4 regions of the Lactobacillus sp. UMNPBX17 genome follow, and region 3 is predicted to be linked to each of the others. Evidence: predicted binding sites of a transcription regulator. Region 3 holds the regulator's gene; each other region holds the start of a gene.
The links. Region 3 encodes NrdR, which represses ribonucleotide reductase genes. Its sites were predicted from a motif close to ACACNATATATNGTGT; they were not measured.

Region 1: the regulator NrdR is predicted to act here: its motif matches at 1,837-1,852, upstream of CP368_RS09260 (deoxynucleoside kinase).
Region 2: the regulator NrdR is predicted to act here: its motif matches at 1,047-1,062, upstream of nrdJ (ribonucleoside-triphosphate reductase, adenosylcobalamin-dependent).
Region 4: the regulator NrdR is predicted to act here: its motif matches at 1,427-1,442, upstream of nrdD (anaerobic ribonucleoside-triphosphate reductase).

Annotation. Positions count from the first base shown of each region.
Region 1 is NZ_PCYT01000088.1:141-3,324, reverse strand. It holds gene CP368_RS09270 (aldo/keto reductase) at 1-769, opposite strand, end outside; gene nagB (glucosamine-6-phosphate deaminase) at 887-1,606, shown strand; gene CP368_RS09260 (deoxynucleoside kinase) at 1,895-2,542, shown strand; gene CP368_RS09255 (deoxynucleoside kinase) at 2,567-3,184, shown strand, end outside.
Region 2 is NZ_PCYT01000030.1:5,076-8,259, reverse strand. It holds partial or broken gene CP368_RS06060 (oligopeptide ABC transporter substrate-binding protein) at 1-858, shown strand, start outside; gene nrdJ (ribonucleoside-triphosphate reductase, adenosylcobalamin-dependent) at 1,133-3,184, shown strand, end outside.
Region 3 is NZ_PCYT01000002.1:21,108-24,291, reverse strand. It holds gene mutM (DNA-formamidopyrimidine glycosylase) at 1-677, shown strand, start outside; gene coaE (dephospho-CoA kinase) at 674-1,276, shown strand; gene nrdR (transcriptional regulator NrdR) at 1,279-1,746, shown strand; gene CP368_RS00650 (replication initiation and membrane attachment family protein) at 1,749-3,080, shown strand; gene dnaI (primosomal protein DnaI) at 3,112-3,184, shown strand, end outside.
Region 4 is NZ_PCYT01000010.1:27,615-30,798, forward strand. It holds gene CP368_RS02915 (carboxylate--amine ligase) at 1-517, shown strand, start outside; gene CP368_RS02920 (SLAP domain-containing protein) at 623-1,066, shown strand; gene CP368_RS02925 (LPXTG cell wall anchor domain-containing protein) at 1,161-1,304, shown strand; gene nrdD (anaerobic ribonucleoside-triphosphate reductase) at 1,486-3,184, shown strand, end outside.

The DNA of each region.
Region 1 (3,184 bases), on a different contig from region 3:
TTAACTCGTCATCAGTTAACTTTATTTCTTGAGCAGCAATATTTTCCTTCATGTGTTTAATACTGCTGCTTTTTGGAATGGCCAACACATTGCCATTGCGCAAAGTCCAAGCAAGCATAATTTGATGCGGTGTTACACCATGATCGCGAGCCACGATCTTCAAATTCTGCGTAATTCTAATCGTGTCTCCTGCTCCAGAATTAAACGGAGAATAACCAATAAAGCTGACGCCATGCTCTGTTTGCCAGTCTTGCAAATCAAACTCTGTGCCTCGTTCCTTAATATTATAGAGATCTTCGTTAGCAAAACATTTTGTTCCACCAGGCACACTAAATAATTCTTTCATATCAGACGTATCAAAGTTAGAAACGCCCCAGTGACGAATTAATCCTTCTTTTTGCAAAGCTTGCAAACCGCGAATCGTGTCTGATAAACGATGATTACCGCGCCAATGCAATAAATATAAATCTAAATAATCAGTACCTAATCTCTCTAAGCTAGCTTCCAGACTCTTTCTCTCTAGCTCAGGAGTCGCATGATAGGGATAGAATTTTGAAATTAAAAACAATTTATCACGATCGTAATCTTTAATTGCCTCGCCTATCAGCTCTTCACTTTTGCCATCACCATACATTTCTGCTGTATCGATAATGTTCAAGCCATTATCTAAACCATAGCGAATGGCCGCAATTTCATCTTTTTTATTTTTGGGATCTTCACCAATCCCCCAAGTACCTATACCTAAGCCTGTTAACTTTTCAAAATCCATCCGTATTCACTTCCTTTACTCAAATTTTAACATAGTTCTGTGATTTTCATTTTACCAATTGACAAAATGGTCTATTCCATTTTATAATGGACTAGACCAGTAAAGGAGGGTTTTAAAATGAAAATTATTGTTACTGAAAACAAAATTCAAGGTGGAGCAAAAGCATTCGAGATTTTTGAAAATGAAATCAAAAATGGTGCTAAAGTTTTAGGTTTAGCTACCGGTTCTACCCCTGAAACTCTTTATCAAAACTTTACTAACAGTGATCTTAACTGTTCAAACTTAATTAGCATTAACCTTGATGAATATGTTGGCTTAACACCTGATAATCCTCAAAGTTACCACTACTTCATGCGCAAGCACTTATTCGACAAAAAGCCTTTCAAGAAATCTTACGTTCCAGACGGCATGACTAAAGATGTTGCTGCTACTTGCAAAGAATACGATCAAATTATCAAAGATAATCCAATTGACGTGCAACTATTAGGTATCGGCCGTAACGGTCACATTGCCTTTAATGAACCTGGCACTCCATTTGACATTGGTACTCATGAAGTTAAGTTGACTGAAAATACAATCAAAGCTAACTCACGTTTCTTCGACAACGAAGATGAAGTACCTAAGAGTGCAATTTGTATGGGTAATGCCAACATTATGCAAGCCAAAAAAGTAGTATTAATGGCTTTCGGTGAAAAGAAAGCACAAGCAATCAAAGAAATGATTGAAGGACCAGTTACTGAACAAGTGCCTGCATCAATTTTACAAAAACATCCTGATGTAACTATCATCGTTGATAAGGCTGCAGCTCAAGAACTAGACGACAAATACAAGAACTAAATAACAATTTATCCCTAAAAATGAAAAGCTAGGCTTTCTACAATCGTAGAAGACCTAGCTATTTTTGTGAATTATACTTCACTAAATCGCATTTTTGCTCTAAATATTGAAGTATAATTCATTTTTTATAATTTCTCTGCTCTAATTGAATTATGTTTCATTCCTATCCGATTTTTCATTTCTACCCTTGACTTTTTCGTGTGAAACAGAATTAAAAAAGAGCTTGTGTGCCACAATATCTTGTATTAAACTTATTAATTGTCCAATATCTGGTATTTAAGAAAGAATGTGATTCAAGTTATTGTTTTAAGCGGGCCAATTGGAGCCGGGAAATCCAGTTTAACCAGTATTTTAGCAGAGCACTTAGGTACACAAGCATTTTACGAAGGCGTTGATAATAACCCTGTTTTGCCGCTTTATTATAAGGATATGAAGCGTTACACTTTTTTACTTAACACTTATTTGCTTAACCACCGTTTAGCTCAAATCAATCAAGCTATTCAAGATAAGAACAGCGTATCCGATCGTTCTATCTATGAAGATGCGCTTTTCTTCAAGATGAACGCTGACAGCAAGGTCGCAGATCCTACAGAATTTAAGATCTATGATGACTTGCTTGAAAACATGATGGAAGATACGCCAGGCAACCCAAGCAAGAAGCCTGATTTGCTTATCTACATCCATGTCTCACTTGATACCATGCTTAAGCGCATTAAAAAGCGTGGTCGTTCATTTGAACAAATCAGCACAGATCCAGGCTTGAAGGATTACTACGCTAGATTGCTCAGATACTATGAGCCTTGGTATGAACAATATGATGCTTCTCCTAAGATGGCTATTAATGGTGACAAACTTGATTTTGTTTCTAGCATGGATGCCCAAAGAGAAGTATTGAAGGAAATTGATGAGAAGTTGCACGAAATCGGTAACTTATAAGACTGAATAAAAAGAAGGAACGTGATGACAGTTATTGTTTTAAGCGGGCCAATTGGAGCCGGGAAATCCAGTTTAACAGGTATTTTATCCAAATATTTAGGTACTAAGCCATTTTATGAAAGTGTTGACGACAATCCAGTTCTGCCACTCTTTTATGCTGATCCTAAGAAATATGCTTTCTTATTGCAGGTATACTTCTTAAACACGCGTTTTCACAGCATTAAAGATGCTCTTACTGAAGATAATAATGTACTCGATCGTTCTATCTACGAAGATGCGCTCTTCTTCCAAATGAACGCTGACATTGGTCGTGCAACCTCAGAAGAAGTGGATACTTACTATGAACTTCTACACAATATGATGAACGAGCTTAAAAGAATGCCTAAGAAGAATCCAGATTTGCTTGTTCATATTAATGTTTCATATGACACCATGATTAAACGGATTAAAAAGCGTGGTCGTCCATATGAACAATTGAGTTATGACTCAACTCTAGAAGACTACTATAAGCGTCTGCTTCGCTATTACAAGCCTTGGTATGAGAATTACGATTACTCACCAAAGATGGAAATCGATGGTGATAAACTAGATTTCATGGCTAATCCAGCCGACAAGCAAGTAGTCTTGAATCAAATCACAGAC
Region 2 (3,184 bases), on a different contig from region 3:
TGGGAAGATGTTAAGAATGCCACTGACACTAACTTTATCGGCAATGTGCCTCTATCTTATAGCTACTTAGGCTTTAAGGTAGGTAAATGGGACAAAAAGGCTGGCAAAAACGTTGAAAACAAGAATTCTAAGATGAATAATCCATCATTACGTAAAGCTATGGCTTATGCAATGAACGTTGATGCAGTCGCTAAACGTTACTACCACGGCTTGGCCTTCCGCGTTAACACTTTGATCCCTGAACAATTTGGTGATTATACTGACAAGTCAATCAAGGGTTACCCATACAACTTGAAGAAGGCTAACGAATTATTGGATAAAGCCGGCTACAAGAAGAAGGGTGAATACAGAGTTCAACCTAACGGTAAGAAGTTAGTAATTAACTTGGCTGTTAGAAACAACTCAACTACCGCTGAACCTGTTTGGAGAAACTACATCCAACAATGGAAGAAAGTTGGTTTGGATGTTAAATTTGTCGGCGGCCGTCTAATGGAATTCAACAACTGGGTACAAGCTGTCCAATCTGACGATCCAAGAATCGACGTCTTCGAAGGTGGTTGGTCACTTTCAAGTGAACCATCCCCTAACGACCTTTACAATGAAGCTGCACCATACAACTTTGCTCGTTTCGTTTCACCTAAGCAAACTAAGCTTTTGGCTGATATCGACTCAGAGAAGGCCTTCAATCCTACTTACCGTGCTAATGCCTTCAAGAAGTGGCAAAAGTGGATGTATGATGAAGCATACGTTGTGCCAACTACCAACCAATACTCTGTAACTGCTGTTAACAAGAAGATCTCTGGTTGGTCACTTAAGCCTAGTGCCAACACTTGGTTCACTGCAGGTTTCGTAAAATAATTTCTTGAACAATCCTTTTTCTATATTTTCTATAACAAATAAAATTTACTTTTCAACCCCTATCAATTAATCTCAAAATATTCAGTAGCAAATTTGTTGCTGAATATTTTTTTATTTTTCTCAACCCCTATTACTAACCTAAATTGTAGAATGCAAGTCCCTTTTATGTGAAAAATTTTTAATGCATAACACAACATATTGTGGTATTATCATAAATGTATTCATAGATAATGTGTTTTGTGAAACAATAGTAACTTTTAGGAGTGAGTTTTTTATGCCTACCACAAGAATTAAGCTGGATCCTGACTTTATCGATTCAGTGAAACAAGAAGTTAAACCTCATTGGGGAGAATTAGGTTGGGTTACCTACAAGAGAACTTATGCCCGCTGGCTTCCTGACCAAAATAGAGCTGAGAATTGGGATGAAACTGTCAAACGAGTTATTGAAGGTAATATTAACCTTGATCCGCGCTTGCATGATAATCCTTCTGCAGAAGTAATTACGGAGTTAACTAATGAAGCACAAAAACTATTTCGTTTAGTCTATGGCTTAGCTGCTACTCCGTCTGGTCGTAATCTTTGGATTTCAGGTACTGATTATCAAAAGCGGAACGGTGATTCCTTAAATAACTGCTGGTTCATTGCAATTCGCCCACAAAAATACGGCGATAGCCACATTGCGCCTGCTTATCTTAATCCTGAGCAAAAAGCCGTTTCAATGCCTTTCTCCTTCTTATTTGACCAATTAATGAAGGGCGGCGGTGTTGGTTTTTCAGTGGTCAACGAAAATATCGCTCAAATTCCTTCCGTCGACAATAAAGTGGATTTAGCCGTAATCATCGACAAAAAGAGTCCATCTTACGAGGCATCCCTCAAGGTCGGTGCCATCGACAAAGACAAATGGGAAAAGCAAAGTGTACCTGACGACACAATTTATTACAAACTGCCTGACACCCGTGAAGGTTGGGTCTTAGCTAATGCCCGTTTAATCGACATGCACTTTAACGCCACTAATCCAGACCACAAAATCAAATTAGCACTCGATATCTCTGACATTCGTCCATATGGTGCTAAGATCCATGGCTTCGGTGGTACGGCTTCAGGCCCAATGCCTTTAGTTGAGATGCTTATTGATATCAACAACGTTATCAATGCTCGCGTTAATAGTAAGCTTACTGCCGTTGACGGCACTGATATTTGTAACTTGATTGGTAAAACAGTTGTTGCAGGCAATGTCCGTCGCTCTGCTGAACTTGCTCTTGGCTCTAGCGATAATCAAGACTTTATTAAGATGAAGCAAGATAAGGAAAAACTTTATCATCACCGCTGGGCTTCTAACAACAGTGTCGCAATTAACTCTAAATTTAATAATTATGGCCCAATTTCTGACGGAATTTTGCATAACGGTGAACCAGGAATCGTCAATCTTGATCTTTCACGCAATTATGGCCGAATCGTTGATGGTTATCAGGCCGGCATTGACGACAGCGTTGAAGGCACCAACCCTTGTGGTGAGATTTCTCTAGCTAATGGTGAACCATGTAATTTGTTTGAGGTCTTCCCTTATGTAGCGGAACAAGAAGGCTGGGACCTCAAGGAAGCCTTTGGCTTAGCTGCTCGCTACACCAAGCGAGTTACCTTCAGTCCCTATGATTGGGAAATTTCACGCGAAATCATCCATAAAAATCGCCGAATCGGGGTTTCAATGTCAGGAATTCAAGACTGGCTTTTAAATGATCTCGGTCACAGAGTTGTAACTGGCTTTGAGGATGCAGTTGATCAAGAAAATGGGCAAAAGATCAAGAAGCCAATCTATGACCCTCAAGCGGTTAAGATGGTTGACAGCCTTTACCAAGCTGTAGTTGACGCAGACAAGACCTACAGCAAGGAATTAGGCTGCAATGAATCAATTAAGCACACCACAGTTAAACCTTCAGGTACGGTAGCGAAATTGGCTGGAGTCAGCGAAGGAATGCACTTCCACTATGCTGGTTACTTGATTCAACGGATTCGTTTCCAAGCTAGCGACCCACTTTTGCCAGCCTTAAAAGAATGTGGCTACCACACTGAACCAGATATTTACACACCAAATACAATCTGTGTTGAATTTCCACTTCGTGCAGCTCACGCCGACAGCAAAAACTTTGCCTCAGCCGGCACTGTTTCCATCGCGGAACAATTTGCGACACAAGCATTTTTGCAAACTTATTGGTCCGACAATGCTGTTAGTTGTACCGTTACTTTCCAAAGCGATGAAAGTGATCAAATTGCCCCACTACTTTACCAATATCGCCATATTATTAAGTCAACTTCACTTCTTCCTTAT
Region 3 (3,184 bases):
ATATTGATCGCTACGCCAAGTATTTGCTTATTCGCTTGAGTGATAATTTAACGATTGTTTCTCATTTGCGAATGGAAGGAAAGTATCATTTAACTGCGTCTGCTGCGCCTAAGGATAAACACGATCACGTTGAGTTTGTTTTTACTGATGGAACAGCATTGCGGTATAATGATGTGCGCAAATTTGGGCGGATGCAGCTAATTTTAACTGGCACCGAAAGACAAACTACAGGGATTGGTAAGCTTGGAGTAGAACCAAATAGTTCTAAATTTACTTCAGAATATTTAATCAATGGCTTAAAGCGTAAGAAGAAAAATATCAAAAACACTTTGCTTGATCAATCATTAGTAGCTGGTCTAGGTAATATTTATGTTGATGAGGTTCTTTGGCGAACCAAGATTCATCCTTTAAGTCAGGCCAATAAAATTCCTGTGGAAAAAGTATCTGAATTACATGATCAGATTAATAAAATTATTGCCGAAGCAATTAAGCTGCAAGGTACTACAGTTCATTCCTTTTTGAATGCGAATGGACAAGTTGGTGGCTTTCAAAGTAAATTGCAAGTTTACGGTCATGTAGGTGAGCCCTGTCCAGTTTGTGGTACTAAATTTGAAAAAATTAAGGTTAATGGTCGGGGAACCACTTTTTGTCCTCATTGTCAGGTGATTTATAAATGAGTTATGTCTTAGCATTAACAGGTGGAATTGCCACCGGTAAAAGTACTGCTGATGATTTTTTTAAAAAGAAAAACATTCCGATTATTGACTGTGATCAAATTGCCCACGAACTGATGAAACCCGGCAATGCATCTTGGCAAGTGATTAAAGATCATTTTGGGGTAGAATATTTAAATTCAGACCAAACAATAAATCGTAAAAAATTAGGGCAATTAGTTTTTAGTAATAAAAGAGCCTTGTCTGAATTAAATCAGTTGACGCATCCGTTAATTTTCGATAAAACAGTAGCAAAGATAAAAGAATATCAGAATTTTGCTCTTGTTATTTTAGATGCACCAGTGTATTTTGAAGCGGGATTGGATAAAAAACATGTAGCTAATGGAGTTTTAGTGATTACCCTTCCTGAGCAAATACAGATTGAACGTTTAAAAAAGCGTAATAATCTATCTGACGAGGAAGCAAGAATGCGGATTAATAGTCAGATGCCATTAGCTGAAAAAGAAAAAATGGCCGATTTTGTAGTGGCAAATACTGGTACAATAAAAGAATTAGAAAATAAACTAGAACAGATATTAATTAAGATCAAAGAAGAGGGATAGCTATGGAATGTCCAAATTGTCATCAAAATGCCTCCCGCGTTATTGATTCACGTCCTAGTGATGAAAACCGTGCAATCAGACGACGCAGAGAGTGTGAAAATTGTGGTTTTCGTTTTACAACTTTTGAAAGAGTAGAAACAACTCCGTTACTTGTAATTAAAAATGACGGTACGCGTGAACCATTTAATCGCAAGAAAATCTTGCATGGTGTAATGGCTGCAGGACAGAAACGACCAATTAGCAGTGAGCAATTTGAGCAATTGGTTGATCATGTTGAAAATAAAGTAAGAAAGCAAGGCATTAGTGAAATTTCATCTAAGAAGATTGGTCAATACGTTATGGATGAATTGGCTGATCTTGATGATGTGGCTTACATTCGTTTTGCATCTATTTATCGTGAATTTAAAGATATGTCTAGCTTCATGAAGACTATGGAAGACATGATGGCTAAGAAAGGTAAGGGCAATTAGTCATGTTTGAGACGTCTGATCCCAAACATCTTTATTATGTAGCCAATCGTGTGAAGCTTTTTCCCGAAGATGAAAAAGTTTTAATCAAATTATATCAACCGTTAGTAGGTGCAGTAGCAGTAGCGCTATATCAGACTTTGATTCAAAATTATGATCCGTATGGCATAATTTCCGACTCGAAGGGGATATATTCATTGCAAGAGCAATTGGATTGCAGCTTGAAACAATTATTTGATTCATTGCATAAATTAGAGGCTGTGGGATTAGTCCAAACACTTTTGTCTGATAATGTATTCAATAATGTTTTAGTTTTTAAATTGCTGCAAGTTCCAGCTGCAGACAAATTTTTTGCGACGCCACTTTTAGCTAGTTTATTAAAAGAAAAGGTTGGTGTATCAACCTTTCATGATTTAAGTCATGCTTTTGCTCAAGAAGCAAAATTAAGGGAAAAACCTATTAAAAATGCTAAAGACGTGTCAGCAAACTTTTTTGATGTTTTTCGTTTACCTGGGGATGAAGCAATCACTCCGTCTAGTGATGTGGTTCAAGCCGCACAAGAAAATAAGATTCATGAAGTTGAAACTGCCAAGGTGAATGATCACGATAGTATTGATTGGGATTTTATCAAGCAGGAGTATAATCGCTATCAAATTCCAGCTAGTGAAATTGACCTTAATAAAGATCAAATTCGTGGTTTAATCCAAACGTATGGCTTATCAGAAAAAGAATTTGTAGATGAAAGCTTGCCATGTCTTCATGGCTCATATAGCTTAAATATGCATGACATTAGCAATACTTTAGCGGAAAATTATAAGAGGGCTAATACTAGAGAAAATGTACAAAAGCAGTTAAATGAAGGGCAAAAAAAGGCATTAGCTGTGATTAAAGATATGGATGACCATGATAAAAAGCTGTTAAAAGCAGCTAATGAGAGTTCACCCGCTGAATTTTTGTATAAAATAAAAACGCAAAAAGGCGGTATAACTAGTGCCAATGAGAAGCAGATTATTAATAATTTGCACACCCAGTATGGGTTGCCTGAAGACTTAATCAACATTTTGACCTATACATGTCTTACTTATGACACAGTGGTTAGTTCTAATTTGGCTTATAAGATTGCCAATGACTGGCTGCAACATGGCGTGGCTACAGCCGTACAGGCTTTGCAATATGTGAAAAAGCGGCGCAATAGCTTTGGTAAGAAAAAATCTGTTCGAACTTATCAAAAGCGAGTCGAAAAAGGCACTGATTGGAGTAAGAAAAAGGCTGATAGGGATGCTGGCATTTCTACCGAGCAATTGAAGAATTTATTTAAAGATTTAAATAATAAATAGGATTCAAAGATAATTGGAAGTAGGTGAAAAAATGGAGCCAATTGGCAATGTAATTAAAAAGATTGTAAAAGAGCGTAATCTGGGTGATGAACAATCTTTGATAG
Region 4 (3,184 bases), on a different contig from region 3:
CTACATGACTATCTTGCCAGCATACGATGAAAAGTTGTACGAACAAGTTCAAGCCTTCCTTGAAAAGTTGAACTACACTGGTATGGCTAACTTTGATATCAAGTACGATACTCGTGACGGTCAATACAAGTTCTTCGAAATCAACTTGCGTCAAGGTCGTTCAAGCTTCTACGTAACTTTGAACGGTTACAACTTGGCTAAGTGGTACATTGACGACTACGTTGAAGACAGCTTGAAGGATAAGGACACTGTATACGGCAACAAGTTGAAGTCTAAGCACGTTTTATGGATGGGTGTACCAGTTAAGATCTTTAAGGAATACGCCTTTGAAAACGATGCTAAGGACACTGCAGAAGAATTAATTCACGAAGGCCGTTATGGCACTACTGTCTTCTACGACAAGGACCGTAACTTTAAGCGTTGGCTTTTGATGAAATACATGTTCCACAACTACTACGCTCGTTACAAGAAGTACTACGAAGTAAATAAGGGTCAATACTTCAAGAAAAATAAGTAATTGAATATATTTCAGAAAGTTTGGAAGCTATTTCCAAACTTTTTTTATTACTCATATCTTTGGAATAATGAGTTGGTGATATAATTACAGTGAATTTTTTCAAGGATGAAAATTAAAAAGTTAGGTATTGTTGCTGTGACAGGTATTATGGGGATTTCTGTTGCGGCTCCAGCTGCTACTACCGTTCAAGCTAGCCCATATTCAGATGCATTCTGGGGTTCTTTCAACGGTTATTTAGTCGGTAGAGCAGTTGACGAAGGTATTCAAGAAGGTACGCGTGCATACCACAAGTACAAGCATGATAAGAAAGTTTACGACTACAAGGCTAACCACGCTACTTTCCATATCAAGCACAAGGCATACATCTACAATAAATATGGTCGTCGTTTGGGCAAGAAGTACTTCTTAACTAATGATGGTAGAAATTACAACACGCCAAAGCGTACTTATACTTACCGCGGCGTTAAATACTACAAGTCAGGTTACTGGAAAGGACAACCTGTCTACGTAAGAGTTAAGGATACAGCTTTTACTCACGTGGCTGATTAATTAGAAAACTAAGAGTTTGGTGGAAATTTTCTACCAAACTTTTTTGATGTTCTGATATGTTTAATTATGAAATAGGGAAAGAGGGATGTTCAAAATGAAGAAGAATTTTGGAAAATTTGTCGGTGTGTTGGCATTGCCACAAACTGGTGCTAAAGAATCTACCGATATCTTAGGATCCCTACTCGCTGGTTTAGGATTGTTCGGATTTGGCGTAGATCGTAAGCGTAAAAATAACTAAAAATATTTCAAAAAATACCAAAAAGTTGGGAGAAATTTCTCTCAACTTTTTTTCTTGCTCAAAAATGTTTTAATGACAGCAATTTGCTAAATACAAGGTGTAGATGCCTCTATATGTATAGAATACAATATATTGTGTTCTATGGTAAGATTGATTCATAGATTTAGAGGGGTTGATCTTTATGTTAAAGCAAGAACTGGAACAGAAATTAAATACACCGACAATGTTTGTTAAGCGTGATGGCGCTAAATATCCGTTCGAATTGTTTAAATTGGAGATGGTTATTCACGCTCTTGGCTTGGACGATGTTAAGACAGTAATTTTAAGCAAGATTATGGATAAGCTTGATGATGACACTGTAACAGCACAAGATGTTGCGGATGCATTTAGACAAAGCTTGAATGAACTTGGCTATATTGAAGCTGCCAAAAAGTATGTTGCTTATCGCAAGCATGACGTTGCCGAATGGGAAAAACAAATTGATACTAAAAACCGTTTGGAACGCTTAGTCCATAAAGACCCAACCATCGTTAACGAAAACGCAAATAAAGATAGTGATGTCTTCAGCACTCAACGTGATTTGACTGCAGGTACAGTAGGTAAGACCGTTGGTCTGACTATGATGCCTGAACACATCGCTAAAGCACACCTTCGCGGTGACATTCACTGGCACGACTTGGATTACACTCCACTTTCACCGATGTCTAACTGCTGCTTGATCGACTTCAAAGAAATGCTTACCAACGGCTTCAAGATTGGTAATGCCTACATGGAAAGTCCTAACTCAATCGGCGTTGCTACCAGCCAAGTTGCCCAAATCATCACTAACGTAGCTTCAAGTCAATACGGTGGTTGTTCGTTCGACCGTGCCGATGAAGTTTTAGCTCCTTTTGCTCAAAAGAACTACGAAAAGCACTTAAAGGATGCTAAAGAATTAATTGACGATGAAGAAAAAGCAGATGCTTTTGCTAAGAAGCGTACTAAGAAAGACATCTACGACGCTATGCAAAGCCTGGAATACGAGATCAACACTATGTTCTCAAGCCAAGGTCAAACACCATTTACTAGCTTGGGCTTCGGCCTTGGTACTTCTTGGATTGAAAAAGAAATCCAAAAAGATATTTTAAGAATCAGAATTGCTGGTTTGGGTAAAGAACACAGAACCGCGATCTTCCCTAAATTACTCTTCACCCTTAAGAAGGGGCTCAACTTGCACCCAGGTGATCCTAACTACGATGTTAAGAAGCTTGCCATCGAATGTTCAACCAAGAGAATGTACCCAGACGTTTTGAGCTACGACAAGATTAAAGAAATCACCGGCTCATTCAAGTGTCCGATGGGTTGTCGTTCATTCTTACAAGGTTGGAAGGACAAGAACGGCAAGGAAGTTAACTCAGGCAGAATGAACTTAGGTGTTGTTACTGTTAACTTGCCAAGAATCGCTATGGAAAGTCACGGCGACATGGATCTTTTCTGGAAGATCTTCAAAGTTAGAATGCAAACCTGCCACGAAGCATTGCAATTCAAGGCTCACCGCGTAACCGAAGCTAAGCCAGTCAACGCACCAATCCTTTACCAATACGGTGCATTTGGCAAGCGTCTTTCAGAAGATGGCAACGTTAACGACCTCTTCAAGAACGGCCGTGCCACTGTTTCCTTGGGCTACATCGGCCTTTACGAAGTAGGTACTGTCTTCTACGGTTCCGATTGGGAACACAACAAGGAAGCTCACGACTTCACTGTTGAGATCGTTAAGAAGATGCATGACTTATGTGCTAAGTGGGAAAAGGACGATCCTAACCACTACCACTACAGCTTGTACTCAACTCCAAGTGAAAGTTTGACCGACCGCTTCTGCAGACTTGATACTGCTAAGTTCG